DNA from 2 places in the Soehngenia sp. genome. Region 2 is predicted to be linked to the other one. Evidence: predicted binding sites of a transcription regulator. Region 2 holds the regulator's gene; the other holds the start of a gene.
The links. The regulator HrcA, encoded in region 2, represses chaperone genes, less so after heat shock. The targets are predictions, from matches to a motif close to ATTAGCACTCNATANTATNGAGTGCTAAT.
Positions count from the first base shown of each region.

Region 1: ACTB1H_RS00800 (co-chaperone GroES) is a predicted target of HrcA. The motif match lies at 8,361-8,389, and genes of this name have one in related genera.

Region 1 covers NZ_JBSQIL010000002.1:72,552-82,090, forward strand. The annotation lists gene ACTB1H_RS00770 (heavy metal translocating P-type ATPase) at 1-45, shown strand, start outside; gene ACTB1H_RS00775 (hypothetical protein) at 60-1,373, opposite strand; gene ACTB1H_RS00780 (acyl-CoA dehydratase activase-related protein) at 1,357-4,293, opposite strand; gene guaB (IMP dehydrogenase) at 4,368-5,828, opposite strand; gene ACTB1H_RS00790 (ArsR/SmtB family transcription factor) at 5,976-6,275, opposite strand; gene groL (chaperonin GroEL) at 6,385-8,010, opposite strand; gene ACTB1H_RS00800 (co-chaperone GroES) at 8,041-8,322, opposite strand; gene ACTB1H_RS00805 (DUF554 domain-containing protein) at 8,527-9,207, opposite strand; gene ACTB1H_RS00810 (DNA-3-methyladenine glycosylase family protein) at 9,228-9,539, opposite strand, start outside.
Region 2 covers NZ_JBSQIL010000029.1:6,513-16,051, reverse strand. The annotation lists gene mtaB (tRNA (N(6)-L-threonylcarbamoyladenosine(37)-C(2))-methylthiotransferase MtaB) at 1-309, opposite strand, end outside; gene ACTB1H_RS05240 (RsmE family RNA methyltransferase) at 297-1,049, opposite strand; gene prmA (50S ribosomal protein L11 methyltransferase) at 1,051-1,968, opposite strand; gene dnaJ (molecular chaperone DnaJ) at 2,058-3,176, opposite strand; gene dnaK (molecular chaperone DnaK) at 3,248-5,065, opposite strand; gene grpE (nucleotide exchange factor GrpE) at 5,079-5,645, opposite strand; gene hrcA (heat-inducible transcriptional repressor HrcA) at 5,651-6,697, opposite strand; gene hemW (radical SAM family heme chaperone HemW) at 6,804-7,943, opposite strand; gene lepA (translation elongation factor 4) at 7,950-9,539, opposite strand, start outside.

The DNA.
Region 1 (9,539 bases), on a different contig from region 2:
ATATTAGCTGTTATAAATTCTATAAGAATATTAAAAAATAAATGATGCTTAAGCATCATTTATTTTTGTAGTATCAGTTCTTTACTTTTTTCAAAATTCATCGATTCTTTTATCTCTGGTTCATTTATTTTTTCCTTCGCAACAGATAACATCAATTTAATTCTATTCTCTTGATTTACTTTCGTAGCACTAGGGTCATAATCAATTGGTACAATATTTGCATTTGGATACTTCTTTTTAATGTTGGAAATTACTCCTTTCCCAACTATATGATTAGGTAAACATCCAAAAGGTTGAGCAACGACTATATTTTCATATCCCAAATTTATAAGCTCTACCATCTCTGCTGGCAATAGCCATCCTTCACCCATTTTACAGCCCAAACCTACTATACCATCAACGATTTCTTTAGTATGCATAAATGGTGATGGTACCACAAAATTACCAACAGATCTTACTGCCTCACTGGTAGCCTCTTCAACCTTGGATAAATATCCATTGATAAAACTCATAGTTTTACTCTTTAACCAACTTCCTCCATAAAGACTATAATCTATGACTCCATTCTCCACACAATACATTAAAAATCCCATTAAACTAGGAACCATTATTTCACAGTCTTCTTCATGTAAAAATTCTTCAAGTCTATTATTCCCTAAGCTCGAAAATTTAACATATATTTCTCCAACTATTCCTACTTTGACTTTATTAGTCCTATTTACAGGAATTTTAGAAAAGGACTGTGCTATCTCTTTGGAAACATTTTGAATGTTCTTTAGTCCCCAAGCATCATTTTTCTCAAATCTATTTCCTATTTCATCTATCCATGTATTGACTAATTCTTGACTCTGTCCTTTGTTTATTTCATAAGGTTTTACTTGATTGTTTAATAACATCAGTAAGTCGCCATAGGCAACAGCTGCTACTGATTGCATTAACATTTTATATGTTATTTTAAAACCACTGTTTTTTTCAAGGCCACCTGCATTTAATGAAATTACTGGAACATTCTCATATCCAGATTTCTTCAATGCCTTTCTCAACAAGTAGATGTAATTTGAAGCTCTACATCCTCCTCCTGTTTGAGTAATCATCAGAGCAACCTTATCCGTGTCATAATTCCCTGAATTTAATGCATCTAGCATCTGTCCTATAACTAATAAAGCTGGGTAGCAAGTATCATTATGAACCATTCTCAACCCTTCATCAACTACACTTGAACCTTCATTTTTTAATACAACTAAATTATATCCATGTAGCCTAAAAATCTTTTCTAATATCCCAAAATGTATAGGTGCCATATCCGGACATAATATTGTATATTCATTTTTCATTTCCTTAGTAAATTCGATTCTGTCATATTTTCTGCTCAACTTGCTCACCCTCTTTTTCTCTTTGCTCTAAGGCAGCCAACAAACTTCTTACTCTTATCTTTACTGCGCCTAAATTTGTTATTTCATCTATTTTAATCTGTGTATAAATTTTCCCTTTTTCTTCTAGGATTTCTTTTACTTCATCACTTGTAATAGCATCAAGACCACATCCAAAAGAAACCAATTGAATCAACTCGACATTTTCATAGTCAGCTATCAAGTTAGCTGTTGTATAAAGTCTTGAATGGTAAGTCCATTGATTCAATACATTTGTCTCAACTCTTTTACCTAGATGAGCTATGGAATCCTCAGATATAACTATAACTCCTAACTCAGTAAGCAGTTTGTCGATCCCATGATTTACCTCAGGATCTAAATGGTAAGGTCGACCAGCTAACACAATTGCCTTTTTATTGAGTTCTTTCGATAATGCTAGAAATTCTTCTCCTTTGTTCCTTATCTTTCCCTGGTATAGCTTGTATTCTCTCATACCACACTCAACAGCAAATCTTATTTCCTTTATGTCAATATCCAAGAAATGTTTTTTCAAAGCTTTAAAAAGTCCATTCACTATTGTTGACTTTGTATGAAGCCCAATGTAATCATTAATAAAAATGATGTCTTTCGTTCTTTCGACATTTGCATTTATTACCTCTGGATAATATGCTACAACCGGACAGTTAAAGTGGTTGTCTCCTTTTTTTTCATTAAAATTATATGTTAGACATGGATAAAATATTACTTCAATCCCTTCATTAAGTAGATATTCAATATGTCCATGCACTAATTTGGCAGGAAAACATACAGTATCAGATGGTATCGTATGCTGTCCATTTGTATACATTTCTCTATTAGAAAAAGGCGATCGAATAACTTCAAACCCTAACATAGTAAAAACTGTATGCCAGAATGGGAGCAACTCATAGTTGTTTAACGCTAGAGGAATGCCAATTTTACCTCTTTTCCCCGGTATAGGTTTATAACTTTCTAATAGTGCTCTCTTTTCATCATATATGTTATATTTAGTTTCTTTTATCTTTCCTTTTATTGGTCTTTCGCATCTATTACCGCCAATAAATTTTCTGCTGTCTCCGAAAGTATTTATAGTTAAGGTGCAATTATTTTCACATAGTCCACAAATAACGCTCCTTACCTTATGCTCAAAGTTGAGCAAACCTTCTAAACCTATTGTTGTTGTATTGCCCTTTATATTATGTTTTGCATACAAACCCGCTCCATATGCACCCATTAGCCCTGCAATGTTAGGTCTAATTACCTTTTTCCCTAATTCATCTTCGAAAGCTTTAAGCACTGAATCGTTATAAAAAGTGCCCCCTTGTACAACAATATTTTCTCCTAAATCACTTGCATCAGATGCTCTTATAACTTTATATAGTGCATTTTTGATTACACTAATAGATAATCCTGCAGATATGTCTGCTATTGTTGCCCCATCTTTTTGTGCTTGTTTAACCAATGAGTTCATAAAAACAGTGCATCTCGAACCTAAATCAACAGGGTTTTGTGAATATATTCCAAGTCTTGCAAAGTCTGCGATATCATATCCTAATGCTTGTGCAAATGTCTGAAGAAAAGATCCACATCCTGAAGAACAAGCTTCATTTAAAAATATGTTATCAATTAACCCATCTTTTATTTTAAAGCATTTAATATCTTGTCCACCTATATCTATTATAAAATCCACATCTGGCCTATATTTCTTCGCAGCTGTATAATGAGCTATAGTCTCAACAATTCCGATGTCTATAGAAAAAGCATTCTTAATCAATTCTTCTCCATATCCTGTTACAGCCGAGCCGTTTATTTTTATCTGTGGATACTTTGTCATAAAGTCAATTAAAAATTGTCTTAGTATAGGTACTGGGTTTCCTTCATTTTGCATATATATGCTATCTAATATGTTCTCATCTTCTGAAATCAAGCAGGCCTTTATCGTAGTTGAACCTGCATCAATTCCTAGATAAGCTCCTTTATAATAAGTTGTGGGATCTATATATGTTACTGAATTTTTATCATGTCTTATTTTGAATTCATTATATTCCTCTTCTGAGCTGAATAATCGCTTAGTTCCTTTAGATCTTACCCCGGCCTGTGAATTTTTTATTTTAGATATTACTTCATCAATAATTATATCTGAATTTTTTGCACTGTATGCAGCAGCTCCAAGTGCTACAAAATATAATGAATTTTCCGGACATATCCCTCTCAGCTTAAGTGTTTCGTCAAATCTTCTTCTAAGCTCAGAAAAAAATGTTAAAGGTCCACCAAGGTAAACTACTTTGCCTTTTATAGGCCTTCCTTGAGCTAAACCCCCAATTGTCTGATTAACTACTGCTTGAAATATACTACAAGATATATCATTTTTGCTAGCGCCTTGATTTAGCAAAGGCTGAATGTCTGATTTTGCAAATACTCCACATCTTGAGGCTATCGTATAAATTTTATTATACGATTTTGCTAAATCATTCATTTGAGTGAGAGTAATACCCATTAGCGTAGCCATTTGATCTATGAATGCACCAGTTCCTCCTGCACAAGAACCATTCATTCTTACTTCCATTCCGTTAGAAAGAAATAAAATCTTTGCGTCTTCTCCTCCTAATTCAATGACAACATCAGGATTATCTATTTCTTTCATTACTGCCAACCTAGTAGCATATACTTCCTGCACAAATGGTATTCCTATCCTCTGAGCTAGGCCCATTCCCGCAGAACCTGATATAGCGACTGATGCCTTATTCATATTTGGAAACTCATTTTTTAATTGTTCTAGCAAAGCTATTGTCTTTTCATTTATTTGAGAAAAATGTCGTTCATATGAATGAAATATCATATTATCATTTTCATCTAAAACAACACATTTCAGAGTTGTTGATCCAACATCGATGCCTATTTTCATTGTAATCACCTTATTTTTGTAATTTATACAATTATTTTACTATATTTATCTTTAATTGTACAGTTTATATACTTTTAGTATCTTAATCCTCTTTGATAATTAGGTGCTTCTTTAGTTATGCTTATATTATGAGGATGATTTTCAATCAAAGTTGCAGAAGATATTTTAATCATCTTAGCCTTATCTCTCAATTCTACTAAGTTTTTAGCTCCTACATAGCCCATTCCTGATTTTAATCCTCCTACAAGTTGATAAACAACATCAGATAATGCACCTTTGTAGTCTACTCTGCCCTCAACTCCTTCAGGAACATATTTCTTGGTTTCAGTTTGAAAATATCTGTCACTGCTACCTGAATCCATAGCTCCCATAGAGCCCATTCCCCTGTATTCTTTGTATCTTCTTCCTTCATATAAAACTTCTTCCCCTGGGCTTTCATCTGTTCCTGCAAATAAAGACCCAGCCATCACTACACTCGCACCAGCTGCTAAAGCTTTAGTGATGTCTCCTGAATATTTTATGCCTCCATCTGCTATTACTGGAATATTGTATGGACTAGCAGCTATTGAACAGTTTATTATAGCCGTAATTTGAGGAACTCCAACTCCTGTTACTACCCTAGTAGTGCAGATTGACCCTGGGCCGATCCCTACTTTTATAGCATCTGCTCCTGCCTTTATTAAATCTACAGTTGCTTCGGCTGTAGCTACATTCCCTGCAATAACTTGCAACCCAGGAAATTCTCTTTTTATTTTAATAACTGCTTCTAAGACATTTTTAGAATGTCCATGAGCAGTGTCAACTACTATAACATCGACTTTACTTTTAACTAGTGCTGAAACTCTTTCCATCATATCTGATGTAACACCTACTGCAGCACCAGCCAATAATCTCCCGTTAACATCTTTTGCTGAATTCGGAAATTCAATTGATTTTTCAATATCTTTTATCGTAATTAAACCTATTAATTTATTTTCATCATCTACAATAGGAAGTTTTTCTATTTTATACTTTTTCATAATTTCCAATGCTTCATCCATTGTAACAGAGTTTTTAGCAGTAACTAAATTCTCTTTGGTCATGACTTCATCAATTTTTTTATTTGTATCTTTCTCAAACCTAATATCTCTATTTGTTAATATGCCTACAAGTTTATGACTTTCGTCTACAATGGGAACTCCCGAAATTCTGTATCTCTCCATTAGCTCTAAAGCATCTGATATGTAATGATCTCTATATAGATAAAACGGGTCTGTAATAATTCCATGTTCGGATCTTTTTACTTTGTCTACTTCTAGAGCTTGCCTTTCAATGCTCATGTTTTTATGAATTATGCCAATGCCACCTTCTCTAGCCATAGCTATTGCCATTTTAGCTTCTGTTACTGTATCCATGCCTGCACTCATTAGGGGAATATTTAAAGATATTGTCTTTGTCAAATTAGTTTTGACACTTGTATCTCTTGGTAAGATCTCAGATTTTCCAGGCAACAATAAAACATCATCAAAAGTTAATCCTTCACCAATAAATTCCAATTTAATACCTCCATATAATAGTATTTAAGTTTTTCTTTCTAATTTAACAACTTAATTTTACTTTGTCAAGCAAATCAAAATTAGCTTTATGTTAAATCAAAAAAGATTAGCCTAAGCTAATCTTTTTGTTATTATGTAATATCCAATCTATTTGTCTTCTTTTTCACAAATATATTCCATTTTATTGTTTAAAAACAAACTTATGTACTCAAGAATTTCTTTCATTGCTTTTTCGTTAATTGAATAGTTCATCCATTTCCCATCTTTTTGTACATCAACAAGCCCGACATTAACTAAAATTTTCATATGGTGAGAAATTGTCGGTTGAGTTAATTCAAGCCTTTTCATTATCTCACAAGCACACATTGGCCCATATGATAGGATTTCTAATATTTGAAGTCTGCTACTATCAGCTAATGCTTTTAAAAGCTCTACTTCTCTTCCCACAAAACCACCTCATATAATCTTTGTTAAAATCATAACCTACTTTTGCAATATTGTCAACTTATCTTATTAATTTTAAAAAGATAAAAAGGTCACATATGTGACCTTTTTATTACATCATTCCGTCCATTCCACCCATGCCCATTGGTGGCATTGTTTCTGGTTTTGGCATCTCTGCAACTGCAGCTTCAGTTGTTAAGATCATAGAAGCTACGCTTGCAGCATTTTGAAGAGCTGATCTTGTAACTTTAGTAGGATCTACTATACCTCTTTGTAGCATGTTAGTATATTCTTCTTTCAAAGCATCAAATCCTATACCAGGCTCAGTCTCTTTTACTTTCTCAACGATAATTGATCCTTCTAACCCAGCATTTGTCGCAATTTGTCTTACTGGTTCTTCTAAAGCTCTAAGAATTATCTTAACTCCTGTTCTCTCATCACCTTCAGTAGTTTCTAACAATTCTGCTACCTTTGGTATCACATCAACTAATACAGTTCCTCCTCCGGGAACAATACCCTCTTCAACAGCTGCTCTTGTTGCAGCTAAAGCATCTTCTATTCTTAGTTTTCTTTCCTTTAATTCTGTTTCAGTAGCAGCACCAACTTGGATTACTGCAACTCCTCCAGCCAATTTAGCCAATCTTTCTTGTAGTTTTTCTTTGTCAAACTCAGATTCAGTAGTTTCTAGTTGACTTCTGATTTGTTTTATTCTATTTTGAATTTCATCAGGATTTCCTTCTCCATTTACTATAACAGTGTTTTCTTTGTCAACTTTTACTTTGCCTGCTCTACCAAGCATGTCTACAGTTGCTTCTTTTAGGTCATAACCTAATTCTTCAGATATAACAGTTCCACCAGTTAATACAGCTATATCTTGTAACATTTCTTTTCTTCTATCGCCAAATCCTGGAGCCTTTACTGCTACACAGTTAAATGTTCCTCTTAATTTGTTGACTACCAATGTAGCCATTGCTTCCCCTTCAACATCTTCAGCAATTATTACAAGAGGTCTTCCTAATTGAACTATTTTTTCAAGTATTGGCAATATTTCTTGAATATTTGATATTTTCTTATCTGTAATCAAGATGTATGGATTTTCATATTCTGCAATCATTTTTTCTGTGTCAGTTACCATATAAGCTGAAACATATCCTCTGTCAAATTGCATACCTTCTACTACTTCAAGAGTAGTTCCCATAGATTTTGATTCTTCTACAGTGATTACTCCGTCATTCCCTACTTTTTCCATAGCATCTGCTATTAATTTTCCAATTTCTTCATCAGCAGCTGAAATTGAAGCAACTTGAGCAATAGCTTCCTTTGATTCAATAGGAACTGAGAAACTTCTTATTCCTTCTACTGCTTTTTCAACTGCTTTTCTAATCCCCTTTTGGATGATCATTGGGTTTGCTCCAGCAGCCACATTTTTCAATCCTTCTCTTATAATTGCTTGTGCTAACAATGTAGCTGTAGTTGTACCATCTCCAGCAACATCATTAGTTTTTGTAGCAACTTCTTTAACTAGTTGAGCTCCCATGTTTTCAAATTTATCTTCTAATTCGATTTCTCTTGCGATTGTTACTCCATCATTTGTTATTACTGGTGAACCATAGCTTTTTTCTAATACTACATTTCTTCCCTTTGGTCCAAGTGTTACTTTTACTGTATCAGCAAGCTTATTTATACCGATTTCCATAGATCTTCTTGCATCTTCATTGAATTTAATCTCTTTTGCCATCTCCAACACTCCCTTGTAGTAATTTTTTTATTATTCAACCACAGCCAATATATCAGTTAATTTTAATATAGTTAATTCTTGTCCATCCAATTTTACTTCTGTTCCAGCATATTTTGAAAATATTACTTTATCCCCAACTTTAATTTGATCTTTTTTCTTTTCGTCATTTAATATATCCGCACCTACAGCAACAACTTCTGCCATTGATGGTTCTTCTTTTGCAGTTGATGGTAAAACTATACCGCTCTTTGTTCTTTCCTCAGCTTCAATCTTTTTAATTATAACTCTGTCTCCAAGTGGTTTTAAACTCATCTTTACTCCTCCTCCATCATATTTTTCGTGCTCATATTGTTAGCACTCATTTAAATTGAGTGCTAACATCTAATACAATAATAACCATATTTAAAAAGCTAATCAAGCGTGTATTTTCCGGATTTTCAGTTGTTTTTCTGCTTATTACTTATATTTTCTTTAAATATCTATTTTTTACTTTGTTTTTCTAAGTTTTCCTAAAAATTATAATGATATTATTAAATAATAAATAGGCGGCACTAAGATTGCAGGAAGCATATTGGCTATCTTTATTTCTTTTAGCCCTAATAAATTAATTCCTATAGCAATTATCAAAATCCCGCCAACTGAAGAAATTTCGTTAATCACTTGTGTATTAAGAAAAGTGCTAATAGAACTTGCGAATAATGTTATAATTCCTTGATATAAAAATACTGCCACACTTGAAAACATTACTCCTATACCGAGTGTAGATGCAAAAACAATTGCTGTTATACCATCTAATACTGCTTTAGCATATAAAGTCTGGTGATTCCCAGTTAAGCCTGATTGTATTGCTCCTACTATAGCCATGGCTCCAACACAATAAACTAAAGATGCAGTGATAAACCCTTTTGAAAAATTACCTTCAGGGTTTTTAAGCTTAGCTTGCAATTTTACTGAGAAGTTATTTAAACCCTTGTCTATATTTATTAACTCCCCTATAATGCTTCCTACAACAATACTAACTATAACTACCACAAGACTTTCAAATTCTAATGCATTAGAAATGCCAATAATAATAACACTTAATCCTATTCCATCCATTACTGTATTTTTATATTCTTCTCTAATTCCTTTTTTTAAAATAATACCTATAATTGCACCAATTATTATTGCTAAACTATTTATTATTGTTCCTAACATAATTTCCTCCTTTGATGTATTTATTTGCCTATCCCTAACTCTCTTGCATAATAGAATAAATATTGCTGTGCGTATCCTGAAAAATCACCAAACAACTTCGTTTTGGAGTTTTCAATATCTTTTTTAGTTGCGCTTTCTCCAAGATAAAGAGTTTTTATGACTCTATTCACCCATACATCTATAGGAAAGGCTTCTTGTTTTTTATATGCAAACAATAAAATACAGTCACTAACTTTTGGCCCTACTCCCGGTAATTCCATTAACTTCTCTTTAGCTTTATCATATGATAAACTCCAAATCTCATTTAGATCAAATTCTCCTTTTGCAATTTT
Region 2 (9,539 bases):
ATTTCTGTTGTTGGTACCTATAATAATATCTACATCTTCTATTTTTTCAACTTCTTCTGGCGATACTTGAGCATAGCATCCAACAACTGCCACTAGACAATTGGGGTTGATTTTTTTAGCTTTTCTGATAAATTGCCTTGATTTTCTATCAGACATATTTGTCACTGTGCAAGTGTTTATTATATAAATGTCTGCAAAATCTTCTTTATCAACAATAATATAACCTTTATTTTTAAACAACTCTATCATTGATTCCGTTTCATACTGGTTAACTTTACACCCCAAAGTATGAAAAGTTACTCTTTCCATTTAATCACTCCTAAATCATTTGTTTCATATAATAAAATAGTAGATATAACTATTCCTGCTGTTTCTGTTCTAAGAATCCTTGCTCCTAAAGATACTGTGATTGCATCAATTTTTTTAAGTTTCTCAATCTCTTCATCAGCAAATCCACCCTCAGGACCAATAAAAACATTTATTTCATTTGCATTTACATAATTCTCTCTAACTGAGTGTAAATCCTCTATATTTTCATTTTCATATGGAACTATTGTAATATTGTTCTTAAACTGATTCAAAGCTTCATTAAAATCAATTATTGTATTTACTTTGGGAACTATATCTCTTTTTGACTGTTTTGCCGCTTCATATGCAATATTTTGCCACCTTGTAAGTTTCTTTATCTCTTTTTTTATGTCATTTATTTTTACAATAGTTCTAGAAGTTATAACAGGAGTAAATGATACCACTCCTACTTCGGTGCATTTTTGTATAATCAATTCCATCTTAGTTGATTTAGGAATCGCCTGAAACAAATTGATTTTCAATTTTGGCTCATTGGAAATATTAGTTGTTTCAATAATTTTTAAATCTACAGAGTTTTCATTTAGTTTTTCAATTTCACATATGAATTTTTTAGGTTCGCAAACCAACTCTACGGAATCGCCTATTTTCATTCTCAATACATCTTTAATATGTTTTGCATCTTTCCCTTTTATTGAGATATTTTTGTCCTTAGGTAGTTCATCTATAAAAAATCTATGCATTTTATCTCCTCTTTGCAACAATGCAAATCCAGTCGTTCATATTTTTTATTTCCAATATTTCAAAATCATTTTTGTTTAAAGAATCTAACACAATGTCTTTCTTTGAATCAATTATGCCTGAACAAACAAAAATTCCGTTTTCTACTAAGTATTCATTTAATATGGGAATTGTATTTGCAACTACTTCAGCCACTATATTCATCACAATTAAATCTGCTTTTTCATCTATTTGGCTTAATAAATCTCCATGCCTTATTTCTACTATCGAATTTACTTGATTATCAACTATATTTCTATTTGCTATCTCAACACTAGTTAAATCTAAATCAACACCTATAACCCTATTAGCTCCAAGCTTAGCAGCTATTATGCTTAAAATTCCACTTCCACAACCTATATCAAAAACTGTTTTACCTTGAAGGTTCAAGTTTTCTAAAGCTTGTCCGCACATGTAGGTTGTTTCGTGCATACCTGTTCCAAAAGCCATGCCAGGGTCTAATTCAATAACTATATCTCTGTCATTTGGTTTGTGTTTTTCCCATGATGGTTTAATGATTATATTATTCCCAATTCTTAATGTATTAAAAAAAGCTTTCCAATTTTCTGCCCACTCGCTCTCATCTCTAATATTTATAGATATTGATCCTAAATCCTTTTTCCCAATTTCCTCCTCAATCAAGGATTTTATTTTCTCAATATCGTCTACTTCAGAAAAATATGACTTTATTAATATAAATTCGTTTAAATTCTGATTTATTTCTATATCTATAAAATCCCACTTATCCTTTTGGGAAATTACTTCATTTATGGTATCGTTATCTATTATCTCTAACCCCTTAGCTCCAATGTCGTATAAAATATATGTTAAAAGGTCTTCATTGTCTCTATTTGTTTTAATCGTAAATTCATACCACTTCATCCCAACACATCCTAAAGATTATTTTATAATATTATACATTAAAAAATTATAATTTACTATATATGAATTAACAACCACTGAAGTGGTTGTTAATGAAAAACATCTTTTACTTTATCAAAAAATCTCTTTTTATTTGGTGCCTTATATTGTTCCCCAAATTCTTTTGACATATCTATAAGCATCTTCTTTTGTTTGTCGTTTAAATTAGTTGGTATAACAATCTCTACTGTAAAAAACAAATCCCCTCTACCTGTACCTCTGACATAAGGTACTCCTTTGTTTTTTAATCTAAATGTTGAATTAGACTTTGTGCCTTCTGGTAAACTATAACTTACATTCCCCTCTAATGTAGGAATTTCTATTTCTGCACCTAATGTTGCTTGAGTGAAGGTTATTGGAACAGTTACATATAGATTATTTCCTTCTCTTTTAAATAAAGGATCTTCTTTTACCCTGATATATACATATAAATCCCCTCTAGGTGCATTTTTCTCACCTATATTTCCTTCGCCTCTTAATGTTATAACATTACCATCATCCACACCAGCTGGTATATTTATTGTTATCTTTTTACTCTTTTGTTCTTTACCAGTTCCATTACAATGATCACATTTTTCTTTGATAATCTCACCAGTACCATTGCACTCGTCGCAGGGCATTACTCTAACCATTCTTCCAAAAGGCGTTTGTTGGTTATATCTCAGTTCTCCAACCCCTTTACATTTAGGGCATGTAGTTTTTGTGGTCCCTGGTTTTGCTCCGGTCCCATCACAATTAGTACATTCTTCCATTCTTGTAACAGAAATTTGCTTGTTTACTCCAAAGACTGCTTCTCTGAATTCTAATGTAATATCATATCTTATATCAGAACCCCGTTGAGGTCCTCTTTGTCTATTATTAAACCCTCTTGAAAAACCACCACCAAAGATGTCAAACAGATCATCAAATATATCCCCGAATCCACCAAAATCTGTTCCTTGTTGATTTACACCTGCATGTCCATATCTGTCATATCTTGCTCTTTTTTCTTCATCGCTTAATACTTCATAAGCTTCATTTACTTCTTTAAATTTTTTTTCGGCCTCGCTATCATTTGGATTTAAATCAGGATGGTATTTCTTAGCCAACCTTCTAAAAGATCTTTTGATTTCTTCTGAAGAGGCATTTTTACTAACTTCTAGTATTTCATAGTAATCTCTCACAGCCACACACCTACTCCTATTAGTAAAATAAAATTTTGAGTCAAAGCTAATTTTTTAGCTTTGACTCTTTATTTTAATTAGTCTTCATCAACTACTTCATAATCAGCATCTTCTACATTATCAGATTTGTTATCTGATTGAGCATCATTTTGTTGGTATTGAACATTTTCATACAATTTTTGAGAAATTGCTTGGAATTCGTTGGTTAATTCGTCTGTTTTCCTCTTAATATCTTCGATGTCGTCACCTTCCAATGCTTTCTTTAATGCTTCTAATTTCTCATTAACTTTATTTTTTTCACTCTCTGAAATTTTCCCTTCAAGATCTTTTAAAATCTTTTCAGTCTGGTAAACCATTGAATCAGCATTATTTCTTATTTCAATTCTTTCCTTTTTCTTTCTGTCTTCTTCTGCGAATCTTTCAGCTTCTTTAATTTTCCTTTGTATTTCTTCTTCAGACAAATTAGTTGATGAGGTTATTGTTATCTTTTGTTCTTTTCCAGTTCCTAAGTCCTTAGCACTAACATTTACTATGCCGTTAGCATCAATATCAAATGTAACTTCTATTTGTGGAACTCCTCTTGGTGCTGGTGGTATGCCAGTTAACTGGAACCTTCCTAATGTAGTGTTGTCACTAGCCATTTGTCTTTCTCCTTGAACTACATGTATATCAACAGATGTCTGATTATCAGATGCTGTAGTGAATATTTGTGATTTTCTAGTTGGAATAGTTGTATTTCTTTCAATTAATCTTGTTGTTACTCCACCTAATGTTTCAATTCCTAATGACAATGGTGTTACATCTAATAGAAGTAAATCCTTAACTTCTCCGCTTAGGATTCCACCTTGTATTGCTGCACCAATCGCAACGCATTCGTCTGGATTGATGTCTTTTTGAGGCTCTCTCCCTATTATCTTTCTAACAGCTTCTTGTACTAGAGGGACTCTTGTAGATCCTCCAACTAAAAGAACTTTTTCAATTTGATTTGCTTCTAATCCAGCATCTTTTAAAGCTTGTCTCACAGGCTCAATAGTTTTTTCTACTAAGTCAGATATCAGCTCTTCAAACTTAGCTCTAGTTATATCCATATTCAAATGCAAAGGTCCTTCACTAGTAGCTGTTATAAATGGTAAATTTATATTGGTTGATTTTGTTGTAGATAGTTCTTTCTTAGCTTTCTCAGCTGCTTCTTTTAGTCTCTGTAAAGCCATCTTATCATTTCTTAAATCAATACCATGTTCTTTTTTAAATTGTTCTGCAATATAATCAACTAGTCTATTATCAAAATCATCGCCACCTAGCCTATTGTTTCCTCTAGTAGCTAGTACTTCAAATACTCCATCGCCTACTTCAAGTATTGAAATATCGAAAGTACCTCCTCCTAAATCATATACCATTATCTTATGTTGACCTTGCTCTTTATCAAGTCCATATGCTAAAGCTGCAGCAGTTGGTTCATTTATAATTCTTTTTACATTTAATCCAGCAATTTTACCTGCATCTTTTGTAGCTTGCCTTTGAGAATCTGTAAAGTATGCAGGCACAGTTATTACAGCTTCGGTTATTGTCTCGCCTAAATAGCTTTCAGCATCTGCTTTTAATTTTTGCAGAATCATAGCCGAAATTTCTTCAGGAGTATATTCTCTGCCATCTATTTTTACTTTATAATCAGTTCCCATATGTCTTTTTATAGATTGTATCGTCCTGTCTGGGTTTGTTATTGCTTGTCTCTTTGCTGTTTCTCCAACTAATCTTTCTCCATCTTTTGTAAATGCTACTACGGATGGAGTTGTTCTATTACCTTCTGAATTAGGTATTATTATTGGTTCTCCACCTTCCATAACTGCAACAGCTGAGTTTGTTGTACCTAAATCAATTCCTATTATCTTACTCATAATATCTCCTCCTTTATTTTGATACTATTACCATGGATGGTCTGACTACTTTATCTTCCATTAAATAACCCTTTTGATATACCTCAACTACAGTTCCTGATTCATCATTAGTCTCTACAGTCGATATGGCATGATGAATGTTTGGATCAAATTTTTCCCCTAAAGCTTTGATTTCTTTGATATTATATTTATCTAAAACATCATAAAGCTGGTTTCTTATCATTTCTATTCCCTTATAAAAATTATCTTCTTTGTCATTAGCAGACTCTAATGCTCTTTCAAAATTATCTATAATTGGAAGTATATCTGATATAACAACTTGTATTCCATAATTAATAGACTCTTGCTTCTCATTTTCTGTTCTTTTTTTATAATTTAGAAAATCAGCTTGCAATCTAATAATTTTATTATTTAAATCTTCTATTTCTTTTTCCTTTTCTTTAAGCAATTCTTTTGTTTTATTTATATCCTCAGCCTCCTCAGTATTATCCTCAGGTTCAATTTTTTCATTTGATGGGTTAGATTGAAGTTCTGATTGAGTTATTTCTTCCTCATTCAATTTTTTCCCTTCATCTGCCATTTTTATCACCTCTCATTACTATTAAAATAGTCATCAATGATATCCGATATACTTTCTGAAAATGTTCTGATCGTCTTAATTAACTCAATATAATTCATTCTCTTAGGTCCAATAATCCCAATTTTACCTACAATTTCACCTTCAGTATTGTAAGTAGCTGATATAATGCTTAAATCTTTCATAGAATCATTGTTGTTTTCTTCTCCGATCTTAACATCTATATCTTCCAGATTAGTGTTATTAAGAGCAAAAATCAGTTTTTGTTTGTCTTCTAATAGAGAAATAACTTCTTTAGCTTTATCAACATCCCTATACTCCGGAAACTCAAATATGTTTGTTAAGCCATCTGCATATACTCTCAATCCTTCATAATCATCCATAGTACGAGAAAGCATAGGGATTAGTTTTTTTATTTCATTTTTATACTCAATGTAATCATCTAATATGTCTTTATTGATTTCATTTGTTATCTCAGTAAAAGTCTTATTCTTAAATTTCTTGGATAAATAGTTACTAATATACATTAAATTATCTTCAGAAATAGTTTTGTCGAGATTTATAGTTGATTTTTTTATCAATCCAGTTTCATTTACCATAATAACAAGAATTTGATTTTCATCCATTTGTAAAAGTTGTATGTGTTTTATTTTAGTTTCTTTTATTTGAGGTGATAATGCCACGGCTGTGTATTTAGTTAATTGAGAAAGAACTTTAGCTATGTCTTGAATAAGTTGATCAATTTCTTTATATTCTTCTTTTAGAAATTTTTTTATCTGTTCTTTCTTATTATTATCCAACTCAATTATGCTATTTTGAAAAAAATTATCAACATAAAACCTATATGCTTTATCTGAAGGAACTCTTCCAGATGAAGTATGTGTTTTATTTAAATAGCCTAAATCTTCTAAATCTGACATTTCATTCCTTATAGTAGCTGAACTTACCCCTAGGTCATAGAACTTGGTTATTGTCCTTGAGCCAATCGGTTCTCCAGTAACTATATAGCTATCAATAACTGCTAAAAGGATTTTTAACTTTCTTTCATCCAACATCTTAATCACCTCTACTATTTGGATGATTATTAGCACTCTTTATTGTTGAGTGCTAATTCTATATATAAACTATCATTCTATTTTTAATTTGTCAAGTATTTTTGTGTTAAATATAAAAATCCAATTCTACTATATTGCTGAAATCAAGTCCTTTTTTGGTCAATTTAATTGTTTCTTCATCTTCATAAATATTTCCATTTTGCTTGTTTTTGATTATTGCATCTTTATAGTAATTCTCAATATCTATTCCAAAATTCTCTTTAAAATGTTTCTTATTGATTCCTTTATTCAACCTAATACCTAAAATAATATACTCTGTCATTCTAGAAATATCGTCAATATATTCCTCAGAAGATACAGGAAGTTTGTTTTCCTTGATTTTCTTATAGTATTCATCAAAATTTGAATAATTAGAATATCTTGTATTTTCAATGTATGAATGGCTATTTAAACCTAAGCCTATATAAGGCATTAAAGTCCAATATTTCAAATTATGTCTGCACTCAAAACCTTCTTTTGCAAAATTAGAAATTTCATATTGTTTATATCCATTCTTTTCCAATAACTCTATAGCTTTGTGATACATAATTCTCTCTTCATCTTCATTAGGAAGGTTTAATTGCCCATGCTTTTCCAATTCGAAAAACAGAGTCCCTTCCTCAATTATTAAGCTATATAAGGATATATGAGTAGGCTTAAGTTTTATAACATTTTCTAAATCTGTTAAAACATTATAAATGGTCTGATCAGGAAGACTTATCATCATATCTATATTGTAATTTTTAAATTGATTTGTCCTTATTAATTCTACTGCATCTAAAACATCTGCAGAGTTATGAATTCTCCCGAGTTTTTTCAAAATATCATCATTCAATGACTGTGCTCCAATACTAATTCGATTTATCCCAATTTCATGATATATTGCTAATTTTGTATTATCTAAAGTTCCAGGATTTGCTTCTATAGTTATTTCCGCCTCACTGTCTACTTTAAAACTTTGATTTATTTCATCAATGATAGTTTTTAAGTGCTTGCTATCAATTAAGGAAGGAGTGCCTCCTCCTATGAAAATTGAATTTACTATATAATCTTCATTTAGAGTATTTCTATATATTTGTATTTCTTTTGTAATATAATTAATATACTCTGATATTTTTTTGTCATTGCTACTAAAAGAAACAAAGTCACAATAATTACATTTCTTTAAGCAAAATGGAATATGAATATAAACTCCTAATTCTTTCATCTTAATCTACTTCTTCTCATCATATTTTAAAACACTTAAGAAAGCTTCTTGAGGTACTTCTACTGAACCTATTTGTCGCATTCTCTTCTTACCTTCTTTTTGTTTTTCTAGTAATTTCTTCTTTCTTGTTATATCTCCACCATAACATTTTGCTAGAACATCTTTTCGCAAAGCTCTAATTGTCTCTCGAGCTATTACCTTCGAGCCAATTGCTGCTTGAATTGGAATTGCAAATTGATGCCTAGGTATTATATCTACTAGTTTCTCTGCAATAGCTCTGCCCCTCTCATATGCTTTGTCCAGATGAACTATCATAGAAAATGCATCAACTAACTCTCCATTAATCAATATATCTAATTTTACCAATTCACTCCTGTTATATCCTTTTAATTCATAATCAAATGATGCATATCCTCTTGTCTTTGATTTTAAAGCATCAAAAAAATCGTATATTACTTCATTTAGAGGCAATTCATATTTCAAATTAACTCTCTTTGCATCTAAATATTCCATATTAATAAAAATCCCTCTCTTGTTTTGGCAAAGCTCCATGATTGCACCAACATATTCTGAAGGGGACATTATAGATGCAGATACTACAGGCTCTTCAATATAATCAATTTCTGAAGGTTTTGGTAAATTTGAAGGGTTTTGAATTTCAATTACTTCTCCATCAGTCTTATGAACACGGTAGATTACACTTGGAGAAGTTGTAATTATATTTAAGTCAAACTCTCTTTCAAGTCTTTCTTGAATGATCTCCATATGTAGTAACCCTAAAAATCCACATCTGAATCCAAATCCTAGTGCTTGCGATGTTTCTGGTTCAAATACTAAGCTGGCATCATTTACCTGTAGTTTTTCCAGTGCATCTCTAACACTATTAAAATCTTCTCCTTCTGCTGGATAAATACCACAATATACCATCGGTGTAACCTTTTTATATCCTGGCAATGGTTTATCTGTAGGATTAAAAGCATCAGTTATAGTATCCCCCACTCTTGCTTCTTTTACATTTTTGATGCTAGCTGCTACATATCCAACTTCTCCAGCACTTAAAAAATCAATAGGAATTTGTTTAGATGTATTTATTCCAACCTCAATTACTTCAAACTCTTTTCCCGTAGACATCATCTTGATTTTCATCCCGGGAAATATTTTCCCATCAAATACTCTTATGTAGCAAGTTACTCCTTTGTATGGATCATAATAAGAATCAAAAATCAATGCTTTTAATGGCTTTTCTTCATCTCCTTTTGGTGCGGGTATGTTTTCTACTATGCCTTCTAAAACTTTATCTATGTTTAGCCCTTCTTTAGCAGAAATAAAAGGAGCAAAAGAAGCATCTATACCTATGATATCCTCGATTTCCTGAACAACTTCTTCTGGTCTGGCGCTTGGTAAGTCAACTTTATTTATCACTGGAAATATTTCTAAATCTTGTTCAATAGCTAAATATACATTTGCAAGGGTTTGAGCTTCAACACCTTGTGTTGCATCTACGACCAAAATAGCCCCTTCGCAAGCTGCTAATGATCTGGAGACTTCATAGTTAAAATCTACATGCCCGGGTGTGTCTATCAAATTAAAAATATA